Chitinimonas arctica: one gene and its partners. The protein of the gene in region 1 interacts with the protein of each later gene in a pairwise test. Links are inferred from orthologs where the notes say so. Each region holds a gene or a part of one and is shown in the gene's direction. Other genes may lie near its edges.

Region 1 (4,612 bases):
GCCACCCTGTTGCTGCATAACCCCAATTTCATCTTCTGGAAGACCAGCGCCCTGGATGTCGCGCTGGCCGGCGGCATGCTGATCTCGCGCTATGTGATGAAGAAGCCGCCCCTGGCACTGTTGATGGGCAAGGAACTGGATCTGCCCACCCGCACCTGGGATACGCTGATGTGGGCCTGGGTCCTGTTCTTCCTGTTCATGGCCGTGCTCAACCTGTGGGTCGCCTATGTCCTGGGCGAAGCCATCTGGGTCAAGTTCAAGCTGATCGGCGGCCTGGGCCTGCCCTTCGTCTTTGCCATCTGCCAAGGCATCTGGCTGATGCGCCAGATACCGGCCGGCGACGGCCCGAAGAAGGAAACCTGAGCCATGCTGTATGCCATTACCGGTCACGACGCGCCTGACTCCCTCGCTGCCCGGCTGGCCAACCGCCCGGCCCATCTGGCCCGCCTGCACGCCTTGCAGGAACAGGGCCGGCTGGTACTGGCCGGCCCCTTCCCGGCCATCGATGCGCCGGACCCCGGCCCCGCCGGTTTTTCCGGCAGCCTGATCGTGGCCGAGTTCGATTGCCTGGCCGATGCCCAGGCCTGGGCCGATGCCGATCCCTATCTGACCGCCGCGGTCTACCAGCGTGTGGAAGTACGGCCGTTCAAGAACGGTATTGCCGACGTGAACACGATCGAACAAATCCATGAGAAACTGGCAGACCTGTGTCCGCTTGTGCTGGAATTGCGTGACGACAGCGGCAAGCATGTCGGTCATGCCGGTGCGGCTTCCGGCGGCGGGCACTTTCAACTGCGTATCGTGTCCGAACGTTTTGCCGGCCTGAAGCCGGTGGCACGTCACCGACTGGTTTACGAAACACTGGGAGAGTTGATGCGGCGCGATATCCATGCGCTTGCCATCGATGCCCGGGCTCCCGGCGAAGATGCCTGAGCCGTTTTTAACGACTATTACCCTCTAAAGACCAAGAAGGACGTATTCGATGCAAACCAAGATTTTCGCTCCCGCCCTGATCGCCGCCCTGCTGGCCAGCTCCGTATTCGCCGCCGACAAGCCTGTCGCCGTGGTCAATGGCGTCGCCATTCCCCAAGCCCAGATGGACTTCGTCCTGAAGCAATTGGCCGAACGCGGCGCCAAGGACAGCCCGGAACTGCGCGCCAAGATCCGCGACGACATGATCACCAAGGAAGTCATCGCCCAGGAAGCCGCCAAGCAAGGCCTGGCCAAGGACGCCGATGTGCAGGTAGAAACCGCCATGGCCCAGCAGAACGTCATGCTGAAGGCCTTCGTGCAGAACTACCAAAAGAGCAATGTCATTCCTGAAGCCGCGCTGAAGGCCGAATTCGAGAAGCTGAAGACCCAGATGCCGAGCAAGGAATACCACGCTCGCCACATCCTGGTCGAAACCGAAAAAGAAGCCAACGAGCTGATCGCCGCCTTGAAGAAGGGTAAGAAGTTCGAAGACCTGGCCAAGGAAAAGTCCAAGGACACCGGCAGCAAGGTCAACGGTGGCGATCTGGGCTGGGCCGCACCGACCAACTTCGTCAAGGAATTCGGCGATGCCATGGTCAAGCTGGCCAAGGGCCAAGTGACCCAGGCGCCGGTGAAGAGCCAGTTCGGCTTCCACGTCATCAAGCTGGAAGACGTGCGCCAGCCGCAAGGCCCTGCTTTCGACGAAGTGAAGGCCGGTCTGCAACAGCAAGTCCAAGGCCAGAACCTGGACAAGCTGATCGCCGACCTGAAGGCCAAGGCCAAGGTCGAGTAATCGAGCGCGGTCAACGCTTGCAAGTACACAAAGGGCCGTCAGGCCCTTTGTCACGTCTGAAGGAGAAATGCATCGTGGGTATGAAGAAAATCGAAGCGGTCATCAAGCCGTTCAAGCTGGATGAAGTACGTGAAGCGCTGGCCGAGGTAGGCGTCAGCGGCCTGACCGTCACCGAGGTCAAAGGCTTCGGCCGCCAGAAAGGCCACACCGAGCTCTATCGTGGCGCCGAATATGTGGTGGACTTCCTGCCCAAGGTCAAGATCGAGGTCGTGATCGCCGAGGACAAGGTGGACTTGGCCATCGATGCCATCGTCAAGGCGGCCCGCACCGGCAAGATCGGTGATGGCAAGATTTTTGTCACCTCGGTGGAGCAGGTTGTGCGTATTCGCACGGGCGAGACGGGGGAGGATGCGGTTTAGGCAGGGATTTTTTTGGGGATGCTTAACCCTGGCTTGCCGCAAGGATCAAGCCGCGGCCGTGGAAGCACCATTGGGTCTCCGACGGCCGCAGCCTTCATTCCGACTCCTTTGAGTCAGCCTTCTTTATTCATTATATTATCTTCCGGGGTTAGCAAAGCTATAACATCGCCCCACTTGCTATTCCATTCAGCATTCCTCGCACCCATATCGGAATTTAGCGAAGTACCACCGTTCGTCTGAGAAGGTTCTGTTGGCGCCGAACTCCCTCGGCTCGCAACGCTATTGCCCAATCCGGGACCGTATCTGTTAGACATCTCGTTAATGAGCGAGTCAATATCCACCGGCTTGTCCGGCGGCACATTAATTTCACCAGGCTCACCCAATGCCTCCAACAGAACATCGCTCCAAGCATCGCCTTTTTTCCACGAAGGTTTTTCTGGCACCAAAACGTCTGGACTCGCAACGGCGCCATCTAGTTTCGGAGCGGATTGTTCAGATGGTCCACTAATACTCGGCTTACTCCCGTATGACTTGTCCACCAGCGCTTGCATTTCTTCCAACGCGTCGAATAATCCTCTCCTACTATCACTAAGCTTCGCATACAACTGATTATCACTGGACTGCGGCACCTCCTCCAGGTCTTGGATAAATTCACACTCCTCAACACCTGGATTCAGCGAAGTAGATTCGACCGATGTTGACATTGAAGTACTTCGTCTCTCAACATTGTCATTTCGCACCCGGCTCGGTCCCATGGACTCCCTTTTCATACTCGCAGCACGCTGCTCGGACTTGCTATCCGCCAAAGCCCTTCCAGTTGGCAACAAGGAAGTGGTTAATGCGCGTGTCGTTCTATCGGCCTTATTAAACAACTCCTTCGCCGCACTTCCCACCGGGCTTTCACTTACACTTTGAATACGCGGCCGCAACGCTTCGCTAACTTCACCGGCAGTCTTGACTATCTTGCCACCAGCGTCAGCAATCTTGCCACTTACGGGTTCAGTCATATTATTCCTGACCGCACTAATAAATGTTTTACCGAGCGCTTCCACTCCCCCGAGCATTCGATCTTGCACGTTGTTTGCCAGGCTAATAACACTGGAACCGAACGTCCCCTCCGCCTCTCCATTTCTTTGAGTATCGTTGCTTTTATCCTGAACGAGCAAATTGCGTGTAAAACTTGCCGCACTTGCGAACATTGACCCAACAGACATTGCCTACCCCTTTGGCCAGCACTAGATATATAAATAACCGCAGCCACTTAACGCGAGAAATGTTGCCGCCACCGGCCACTCCCATGCAAAATACTTAGCTAATAAACAGCTTCATATAGTCACCATTTTTGACAATGCCGTCGACAATTTCGGAATTCGTAAGAGGCTTACCTGCTTTCCTTCCATCAACGACGCTCGGCTTACTTGAATCCAAAGTGGGCGATAAATCTGCATTTTTATCCGCCCTCAAGCATACTTTCTTCGCTACAGATGCGAACGAGTCACTTATCTTTTCATAACCCACCTTTAACTTGCCAGCAACTTTCTCGAAAACATTTCCCTTGGGGAATATATTACCAAGGGCGTTGACGAATTTTCCAGCAAGCGTATTCTCCCCGCAGCGAGAATTATTCGTTTCCTTTTTCTCATGAATTTCGATTTTATGTTCCGAGCCTAAGGCACTTTTTCCTGAAGCCGACGTCCTATCTGAAGGCTCCGCCCGAGGACCACCTGACCAAATCACAGGCGTCGATATTACTACTCCATTCATAACCCATTCCTTAAGCCGATACATCAGCAAAGTTGCCGACATGAATAAAAAAACAACATGTCTATTTTTCTCTTAATTAGTAAAAACTGCTTTCGAAATAAATATTTTCTTGTCGTAAAGAATATTATGCCCATGTCGTTTTCATAGCGCCCAGCCTGCGTATGCCGAACTCAGGGCCAGACTCCTCTCCCCTGGCGATTTCATCCGAACATCCTGAAAACCGCGTCAAGTCTGGCTGCACGACCGCTGCAAACGCCGATGCGAACGCACAGCGCCCCCTACCCCGCCATCACCCTCGCCACCTTATAAGCCAGCCGGGTCGCCTCATCGATCAGCCGTTGCACATGGGGCGAGAAATGCGGCAAGGAAAGATAGAAAGCCCCCACCCCCACCCCCAGCGTCAGCGGGAAACCCACGGCGAACACATTGAACTGCGGCGCGGCGCGCGACATGACGCCGATGGAAAGATTGGTGATCAGCAAGGCCGCCAGCACCGGCAAGGACAACAGCAGCCCCAAGGTAAATATCTGGCCGGCCGAATCGACCAGCAGTTTCAACCCTGCCGTCTTCAGCGGCACAGCCGAGATGGGCAGCAGGGTAAAGCTCTTGACGATGGTCTCGATCACCAGCAGATGGCCATTGAAGGAAAGGAACAGCAGGATGG
Region 2 (4,555 bases), 1.9 Mb from region 1 along the record:
GAGGATATGGCTGCCAATGCTAAGGTAACAAAGCCCTCCAAGCCTCTCTCCTAGCCCGCTAGGGTGAAGCTCAAACTGGGGGGGCTACTTATTTGTGCAGTTCAGAATTGAAGTGTCTTGCTATTTGATTGCCGCCGTTGCCATCAGGGTGGGCCTTTCCTCCCGAAAGGTGCGACGGGGAATATAGCTTTTGTTGACATTCATGCAGTGTTGCTTCATTGCAGCGGCGTGACGATATTCACCGATGCGACTGAAGTGACGCTCTACTCGGCCAGAATTAGCTACTGCCGCTAGGTGCTAAGATGGATTCCCTTGGAATGCTGCCAATGGCATGTAAAAAACCGATAGTAAATTCGCTTTATCAGAAGCGCCTGATGATTTCATATTATTAATAAGCCCTGGTTTCATAAAAATAGAAAAATTCTGGGGTGGCTATGATTAAACTATTCGTTTGGACTTGTGATGCTTTCATAGGAGGTTCTCCTGCCGATCATGTCTGGATAACTAACTATGACGTTGCCCTTCATCGGTATCCTACCTTGGAAGATGTAGCAGAAGCTGGCCGTTTCAACTGGGTATGTTGGGGCGACTACCGAGTACAAGGTACGCAATTTGCGTCGGTCAATGCTTCGATCGCAATTGCAAGCTGCATTTGTCTGCCTAATGCTAGTTCTAGGCAGGATCCACGAGCCCGAGGAACAGTTTTTAGCTATGGGTTGCATGGGGTTTGCCACCAACTTGCCAATCAAATTCTATGGTCTAGCAACGGTAGGGTTGGTCCGTCGGTCACATCCCCGTTGACGGTGAAAGGTGTTCGTGGGTATGGTTTGACGGAGTTCGCTTACGGAACATATGGGTTCAATAGTAGGGCGTGGGTGCGACGCAGGGATCATTGTGCCTCCCTGGGTGCAGCTGGATCGGTGTGGCATGCGACATCAGGAGGGGCAGCGATAATGGGCTCGACAACGGAAGCCGACGGTTTTGAGCGTGAAGCTAGAGCATTTCTCGGCTCAACCAATCAGAACCAACTCGTGAGCCTGCTTCGGATACGAAGCCATTATCAGGCAGCCTTGCGGGCGTGTGCGCTTCAGGAGAGTGTGACGGCTGAAGTGATAAATGCAGTTCATATCAAGTATTGCGGCCAGGCGTTGCAACTGCTTGGTCCAGAGCTCTTCGAACAACTTTTCGACGTGCCCGCCGATGTTAAGGCTAAGTTGGTTGATCCTGAGATCTTTGCTCGCCAAAAGCTGGCGGCATGACCAATCAGGGTACTTTGCTTGGTACCGAGGCTCATGCTTTGGCAGGCTGAGTAAAACGAATTAAAGCGATTGATGGCTGTTACGAGGGCCCGCGACACCACATTGGCTCTTTGCCTTTCTCTCCTCCCACGCCATAGACCAAGACGGGTGCGCGACCCGCTACTACTCCCAAGGCAACGGGCAATGCGTCGCTCGTTGCCATAGCCGGATTCCTGCCCCTTTCGTTATGCACTATTATGGTGCGCTCATGCGCCAAAAGCAGGCTGGCTTTCTACTCTAGCCGGCTTTCCCCGGCACAAGTACTTGATTGCACAATCCTGGCCCGCTCCTTGCTATGGCATTTGCTAGCCCAGGCCCAGCAGCGTTGCGCCATATTTGAGCCAGGCCAGCCACCGTTCCTCGAACCTTTCATTGTGACCGCCATGTCTCTATCCGCCTTTGCCGGCCTAGATCTGTTGGAAACCGCGGTCATCGTGCTCGATACCGGGCAGGCTGTGCGGCATCTGAATACCGCGGCGGAAGCGCTGTTCGAGCTGTCGGCGCGCGAGACGGTGGGGCGGCCGCTGTCGGCGTGCTTTTCCGAACCGACCGAAATCCTGGCGGCCCTGGCGGCTGCCGAGAAGCAGAACGCCAGCGTGACCGAGCACGATGTAGCGTTGGCACTGCGTCTGGGCAATACCATCCATGTCGGTTTCACGGTCAGGGAAATCGAGGCGCCGGCATTGACCGTGCTGGAATTCCGCCAGACCGACCAGCAACGCAAGATCGCCAACGAAGAGCGGTTGGCTGCTCAGCAGCAGGCCAACCGCCAACTGATCCGCAATCTGGCGCACGAGATCAAGAACCCGCTGGGCGGCATACGCGGTGCGGCGCAATTGCTGAAAAAAGAGCTGCCGGACCCGGCACTGAAGGAATACACCCAGGTGATCGTCGATGAGGCGGACAGGCTGCAAAGCCTGCTGGACCGCCTGCTGACGCCGCATAGCCTGCCGCAGCTGGGCGAGCTGAATATCCATGAAGTGCTGGAACGGGTGCGCAGCGTCCTGCTGGCCGAGTATCCCAATGGCCTGGCGGTCCGGCGCGACTACGACACCAGCGCGCCGGACCTGTACGGCGACAAGGAGCAACTGATCCAGGCGGTACTGAATATCGTCCGCAATGCGGCTCAGGCCATGCATGGCGCCGGGCAGATCGTGCTGAAGACCAGGGTGGCCCGGCAGGTCACGCTCAATCGCCGGCGCTTTCCGCTGGGCTTGATGCTGGAAATCACCGATAACGGTCCCGGCATCCCCGACCATATCCGCGATACGGTGTTCTATCCCCTGGTCTCGGCCCGCCCTGGCGGTACCGGCATCGGCCTGCATCTGGCGCATACCTTTGTCCAGCAGCACAACGGCACGATAGATTTCATCAGCCAGGCTGGCCGGACCAGCTTCACCATCACGCTGCCGCTCAATGGCTGGACGCCGCTGGACGGCGGCAAATAAACGACAAGCGACCATGAAACCTGTCTGGATCATTGATGACGACCGTTCCATCCGCTGGGTATTCGAAAAGGCATTGGGCCGCGAGGACATAAATTTCCGAGCCTTTGCTTCCGCCGCCGAGGCGGTCGAGGCGCTGAAGCGCGAAACGCCCATCGTCGTGGTGAGCGATATCCGCATGCCGGGCGAATCGGGGCTGGACCTGCTGGCCTTGCTGAAGACGCGCTATCCGCGCCTGCCGGTCATCATCATGACCGCGCATTCCGACCTGGAAAGCGCGGTGGCGGCATTCCAGGGCGGGGCCTTCGAGTACCTGCCCAAGCCATTCGACGTGGATCACGCTGTCGACCTGATCAGGCGCGCCATGGAGGAGAGCCTGAAGCAGGAGGTGGTGGAAGCGCCGCAAGAGGCCGCACCGGAAATCCTCGGCCAGGCACCGGCCATGCAAGAGGTGTTCCGCGCCATCGGCCGGCTTAGCCAGAGTGCCGCCACGGTGTTGATTACCGGTGAATCGGGGTCCGGCAAGGAATTGGTCGCCCGGGCGCTGCACCGCCATAGCCCCCGTGCCGACAAGCCTTTCGTGGCCATCAATACCGCCGCCATTCCCAAGGATTTGCTCGAATCCGAGTTGTTCGGGCATGAGCGGGGCTCGTTCACCGGCGCACAGAGTCAACGCACCGGCCGCTTTGAGCAGGCCGAGGGCGGCACGCTGTTTCTCGATGAAATCGGCGATATGCCGCCCGAGCTGCAAACCCGGCTATTGCGGGTGCTGTCGGACGGATTTTTCTACCGGGTGGGGGGACACGCGCCCATCAAGGCCAATGTCCGGGTGATTGCCGCGACCCACCAGGCATTGGAAGCGCGGGTCAAGGCGAACCTGTTTCGCGAAGACCTGTTTCACCGGCTGAATGTAATCCGCTTACGCTTGCCTGCCTTGCAGGAGCGGCGCGAGGATATTCCCTTGCTGGCACGGCATTTTCTTGCCCGATCGGCACGCGAACTGGGCAGCGAGGTCAAACGGCTGAGCGAAGACGCGATGCGTTTGCTGGCGGGATTCGCGTTTCCCGGCAATGTCCGCCAGCTGGAGAATCTCTGCCACTGGATCACGGTGATGGCGCCCGGCCAGACCGTTGGACCAGCCGACCTGCCGCCGGAATTGAAGGAGCAGGACAGCGCGGGCGACAGCCGCGGCGATTGGGCCACCTTGCTGGCGCAGGAAGCCGATAGACGGCTGCGCAACGGCGAACGCGGCTTTATCGAGGCACTGACCCAGCAGTTCGAACGGACCCTGATCCTACGGGCCCTGGCCGCAACCGGGGGCAAGCGCATCGAGGCGGCCGAGCGATTGGGCCTGGGCCGCAATACCCTGACCCGCAAGATCCAGGAGTTGAACCTGGAGCGGGAGATCGGCGGGGAGTGAGTAAAACCGTCGTGCTCCGGTTTGCTTATCCCATCAGCCTGTCTTTTCCGAACTTCTGCTCCAGCAGTTGGCTATGTGCCAGCAACTGGTTCAAGTCGCCGGAAAATACCTCGGCTTGCAAGCCATCCATACCATCGGCCAACAAATGTAGTTGCTCCAGCAGCAGTTGGTGCGGGGTCTTGCCATTGGCGGTGGTGGCCACCCTGGCATAGACCGGCGGCAGGCGCAAATAGGTTTCGATCGTTTGGGGCAGGTGGCGCAGCAAGGTCTGCTTGAGTTGCACGCGGCTGGCCGGATCGACATCGCCGGCCTGTTCCAGGGCCTTGATACGCGGCAACAGTTCCGCCGCCTTGTCCAGGATGGTTTGCAGCGGTTTTTGCGCGTCCGGCGGC
Region 3 (4,744 bases), 4.4 Mb from region 1 along the record:
ACTGAATCGTCTCTGCCACGAATATATGACAAATGTGCAGGGCACCATCCCGGCACCGCTCAATTATTGCCCGCCCGGCTATACGCCCTACCCGGCCGCCATCTGTACCTCAGTCAACCAGGTGGTTTGCCATGGCATCCCCAACGACAAGGCATTGCGTAGCGGCGATGTGGTGAATCTCGATATCACCGTGATCAAGGACGGCTACCACGGCGATACCAGCCGCATGTTCGCCGTCGGCGAAGTCGCCAGCCATGCCAAGCGCCTGGCGCAGGTGACGTTCGAATGCATGTGGATAGGCATAGACCTGGTACGGCCCGGTATCCGCCTGGGCGATATCGGCGCGGCCATCCAACGCCATGCCGAAAAACAGGGCTATTCCGTGGTACGGGAATTCTGCGGCCACGGTATCGGCAAGAAATTCCACGAGGAGCCGCAGGTATTGCATTACGGCAAGCCTGGCACCGGCCTGGAGTTGAAGGCAGGCATGATCTTCACCATCGAACCGATGATCAACGCCGGCAAGAAGGAAATCCGCCCCATGCCCGACGGCTGGACCATCACCACCAAGGACCGGTCGCTGTCCGCCCAGTGGGAACATACCATCCTGGTCACGGAAAACGGCTATGAGGTCTTGACCCAATCGGCCGGCACCCCCGCCAAGCCGGCGCTGGAAGCGCATATGCACACGGCCTGACCGCCCCTCTGGCACTTAACGAGCGCAAGCGAGGCTCCCTCGCGGCGGCGAGGGCGGGGGGAGTTGGATTAAATCAAGCGAGGAGCGGCTGATTTGTCCCTGTGGCTTAACGCCCGGCTTTGCCGGGTGGTGAGTTGCAGTTTGAGTAAGCGCAATGGTTCAGTGCGTCCTCTTGCCGTGCGCTGGAAGCAGGCACGCGGTAAGCTTGGACCATTGCCGGCGCAACGGCTATCCGCGGAGTCTCCAGCATGCTGGTACAGATCGATCTTGCCGATACCCTGCTCGCCCTGGAGCTGCTGCAGGTGCAACGCGTGGCCTACCAGCAGGAAGCGGAACTGATCGGCTATCCCGCCTTGCCGCCGCTGCGGGAAACCTTGCCGGAACTGCTCGATTGCGGCGAGACCGTGCTGGGCTGGCGGGTGGATGGCGAGCTACGCGGTGCCGTGGGTTATCTGGCGCAAGCCGGACAAGCGGATATCTGCCGCCTGGTGGTGGCACCCGCCTGGCAGCGCCAGGGTATCGCCCGCCAGCTATTGCAGGCCTTGATAGACAACGACGAATACGCCGCAATCACCGTCACCACGGCAGCAGCCAATCTGCCGGCATTGGCCTTGTACCGGGAAATGGGCTTTTTACCCTCCACCCCATTTACCACCCCGGATGGACTGGCCCTGGTGCGATTGCAGCGTGGCCCGGCGCCAGACCGGTGCTGACGCGCCCCCCACTAAATACAGTACTTCCCTATCTACCGGCAAAGCGGTAAAGATAGTAGCTGTCCCTCCAGAGCTGGCCGCCATGAACGCTTCACTTCCCATCCCGGATCTGCGCCGGCAGTTGCAAAGCGCGCGAGCCTTGCTGCATCACGACTATCACGACCCCGAACGGGCAGCCGAGCTGGTGGAGGCCGATGCCCGCCTGGTCGATCATTTCCTGGTCGAGCGCTGGCGCGAACTGGAGATCGACCCGCAGGCCGCCTTGATCGCGGTGGGCGGCTATGGCCGTGGCCAGCTGTTTCCCTGCTCCGATATCGATCTTTTGATCCTGCTGCCCGCGAATGCCGGCAAGCACACCCTGCAGAAAGTGGAAAGCCTGGTCGGCCTGCTGTGGGATCTGGGCCTGGAAGTCGGCCATAGCGTCCGCACGCTCAGCGAGTGCCTGGCGGAAGCGCGCGATATCACCGTCAGCACCACCCTGCTGGAAACCCGTCTTTTGGCCGGTTCCGGCCCCGCCTATGGGGAATTGGTGGAATCGGTATTCGGGCAGCTCGATCAGCGGGCCTTTTTCGAGGCAAAGCTGCTGGAGCAGCAACAGCGCCACGAACGCTACCAGGGCTCGGTCAACAAGCTGGAGCCGAACGTCAAGGAGGCGCCCGGCGGCATGCGCGACCTGCACCTGGTCCTGTGGCTGACCGGTGCCTGCGGCCTGGGCGGCGATTGGGACAGCCTGCATAAATCCGGGGTACTGACCGGCCAGGAACTGCGCAAGCTCAAGCGCGCCGAGAAGATGCTGTGGTCTTTCCGCATCGCCCTGCATCTCACCGCCAATCGCCGCGAGGACCGTATTCTGTTCGACTATCAGAATACCCTGGCCAAACGGTTCGGCTATGTGGACAACGGCGCCGATCGCGCCAGCGAGCAGCTGATGGCGGTCTACTACCGGTCCGCCCGGATTGTCGCGCAGCTGCAGCCCTTGCTGATCCAGGCGGTGCGCCGCAAGCTGTATGGCCGGGCGCGCCTGGAGATCGAGGCCATCAACGAACGTTTCGTCGCCCGCGGCCATCTGCTGGAGATCGCCCACCCCGATGTCTATGAACAAACCCCGTCGGCCATCCTGGAAACCTTCCTGGTGCTGCAGCAGCATCCGCAACTCTCCGGCATAGGTGCCGACACCTTGCGGGCGCTTTGGCATGCCCGGCCACGCATCAATGCTGCCTTCCGCCGCGATCCCGTCAATAAGCGGCTGTTCCTGGAGATTCTTCGCCAGCCCTGGGGCACCACCCGGGTCATGCGGCGGATGAACCAGTACGGGGTGCTGGGACGCTATATTCCGGCCTTCGGCAAGATCGTGGGCCGCATGCAGCACGACCTTTTCCACGTCTACACCGTGGACGAACATATCCTGATGGTGTTGCGCAATCTGCGCCGTTTCGCCACACCGGCTTTCAACCACGAGTACCCGGCCTGCTCGCAGCTGATCGAGGCATTCGAGCGGCCCGAGCTGCTTTACCTGGGCGCCTTGTTCCACGATATCGGCAAGGGCCGCGGTGGCGACCACTCGCAGCTGGGCAAGGTCGATGCCCGCGAGTTCTGCGTCTCGCATGGCCTGGACCGCGAAGACACCGAGATGGTGGCATGGCTGGTGGAACACCATCTGACCATGTCCAGCGTGGCGCAGAAGCAGGATGTCTATGATCCTGAAACGGTGGAAGCCTTCGCCCAGATCGTCCGCAACGAACGCCACCTCAATGCGCTCTATCTGCTGACCGTGGCCGATATCCGCGGCACCAGTCCCAAGGTATGGAACGCCTGGAAGGCAAAGCTGCTGGAAGACCTGTTTCGTGCCACGCGGCGCTACCTCAGCGGCGAAACCCTCAATACCATCGACGCCCTCGATGAGCGCCGGCAGGAAGCAGAGAGCCAGATGCGCCGCCATGGCCTGCGCGACGATGCGCACCGGCCACTTTGGAAGACGCTCGATGCGGTCTATTTCCTGCGCCACGATGCGCCGGAAATTGCCTGGCATGGGCGGATACTGTGGGGTCGCTTCGACAAGGATGAAGTGGTGGTGCGGGCCCGGCCGGCCGAGGCCGACGGCGGCTTGCAGGTGCTGGTCTACTGCCCCGACCGTCCCGACCTGTTCGCCCGCATCTGCGCCTTTTTCGAACGTACCGGCTACAGCATTTTCGACGCCAAGATCTACACCACGCTGAAGGGCTATGCCCTGGACAGTTTCTACGTCCATACCGCCGACGGCCACGATACCGAGTACCGCGACCTGGTAGGCTACATCGAATACGAGCTGGCACAGCTGATCGTGCGCGACGATGCCCTGCCCCCACCCTTGAGCGGACGCGTCAGCCGTGTGCTCAGGCACTTCCCCTTGCCGCCGCAGGTATTGATACGGCAAGACGACAAGCAACGCCTGCATATCCTCTCCCTGGTGGCGGGCGACCGGCCCGGCCTGCTGTCGCGCATCGCCCGCGTGCTGTCGGCCCATGCCATCGCCATCCATTCGGCCAAGATCATGACGCTGGGCGAACGGGCGGAAGATACCTTTACCATTTCCGGGCAGGCGCTGGCCGATCCCAAGTCGCTGGTTCGGCTGGAAGCGGATTTGATGGAAACCTTGCGGCTGTAGCAGCGATGCCGCGCAAGCCCACGCCAGGCGACCATCGGCCGGACGGCCTGGTCGGCTATGCTGAAAGCACTCCCACCGGACTAGGCCTCACTCCCTTGCGGATCCAACACGATATGAACGCAGCACCACCCAGCGCGCTTGCCTCCAGCGCCGCCATTCTCGACATGCCGCTGGTCCTGCGTGAAGGCTTGCCGATGGCGGCTTATGCCTGCGATGCCGATGGCCGTATCCGTTGGTTCAACCGGCGGGCGGCGTCACTATGGGGTCGCGAACCGCTGATACAGGATGGCCGCGAACTGTATTGCGGTGCCTATCAGCTGCTCGACCTTGACGGCAGCTCCTTCGCGCATGACAAACAGCCCATGGCGCAGGTCTTGCGCACCGGCACGGGCAACCATGAGCAGGAAGTCATCGTACAAAGGCAGGACGGTACGCGTGCAGTGGCGCTATTGCAGATCGAGCCGGTATTCGACGAAGGCCAGGTACTGATCGGCGCGATCTGCTGCTGTACCGAAACCACCGCGCGCTACCAGACCTTGCAGGCCCTGCATGAAAACCAGCGCACGCCCAGCGAATTGCTGCAAGCGCTGCCGGCAGCCATCTATACCACCGACGCCAAAGGCTATATCACCTCCTTCAACGCAGCGGCCGTGGCGCTGTGGGGCTGGGAACCGGTCATCGGCAGCAGCC

What was found.
Region 2: the proteins of FNU76_RS21260 (region 1) and glnL interact in binary tests that used the Escherichia coli proteins (3 or more experiments, as listed by UniProt). The link is inferred for Chitinimonas arctica from one-to-one orthologs.
Region 3: the proteins of FNU76_RS21260 (region 1) and FNU76_RS01070 interact in binary tests that used the Escherichia coli proteins (3 or more experiments, as listed by UniProt). The link is inferred for Chitinimonas arctica from one-to-one orthologs.

The regions. Positions count from the first base shown.
Region 1 is NZ_CP041730.1:4,652,758-4,657,369, reverse strand. Bases 520-3,514 are described here. They hold FNU76_RS21260 (P-II family nitrogen regulator), read left to right. Parts: upstream 520-1,845; coding sequence 1,846-2,184; downstream 2,185-3,514. Other genes in these bases: FNU76_RS21250 (hypothetical protein), read right to left, coding at 3,493-3,514; FNU76_RS21255 (hypothetical protein), read right to left, coding at 2,298-3,398; FNU76_RS21265 (peptidylprolyl isomerase), read left to right, coding at 983-1,765; FNU76_RS25085 (BolA family protein), read left to right, coding at 631-933. In the rest of the region: FNU76_RS21275 (septation protein A), read left to right, coding at 1-363; more of FNU76_RS21250, read right to left, coding at 3,515-3,948; flagellar biosynthetic protein FliR, read right to left, coding at 4,227-4,612. UniProt on the Escherichia coli protein: P-II indirectly controls the transcription of the glutamine synthetase gene (glnA). P-II prevents NR-II-catalyzed conversion of NR-I to NR-I-phosphate, the transcriptional activator of GlnA. When P-II is uridylylated to P-II-UMP, these events are reversed.
Region 2 is NZ_CP041730.1:2,777,312-2,781,866, forward strand. The notes cover bases 776-3,713. They hold glnL (nitrogen regulation protein NR(II)), read left to right. Parts: upstream 776-1,681; coding sequence 1,682-2,746; downstream 2,747-3,713. Other genes in these bases: FNU76_RS12550 (hypothetical protein), read left to right, coding at 954-1,259; ntrC (nitrogen regulation protein NR(I)), read left to right, coding at 2,760-3,713. Also shown: more of ntrC, read left to right, coding at 3,714-4,163; FNU76_RS12565 (hypothetical protein), read right to left, coding at 4,189-4,555.
Region 3 is NZ_CP041730.1:229,722-234,465, forward strand. What follows is about bases 1,147-4,273. They hold FNU76_RS01070 ([protein-PII] uridylyltransferase), read left to right. Parts: upstream 1,147-1,492; coding sequence 1,493-4,054; downstream 4,055-4,273. Other genes in these bases: FNU76_RS01065 (GNAT family N-acetyltransferase), read left to right, coding at 1,147-1,410; FNU76_RS01075 (PAS domain S-box protein), read left to right, coding at 4,060-4,273. In the rest of the region: map (type I methionyl aminopeptidase), read left to right, coding at 1-697; more of FNU76_RS01065, read left to right, coding at 946-1,146; more of FNU76_RS01075, read left to right, coding at 4,274-4,744.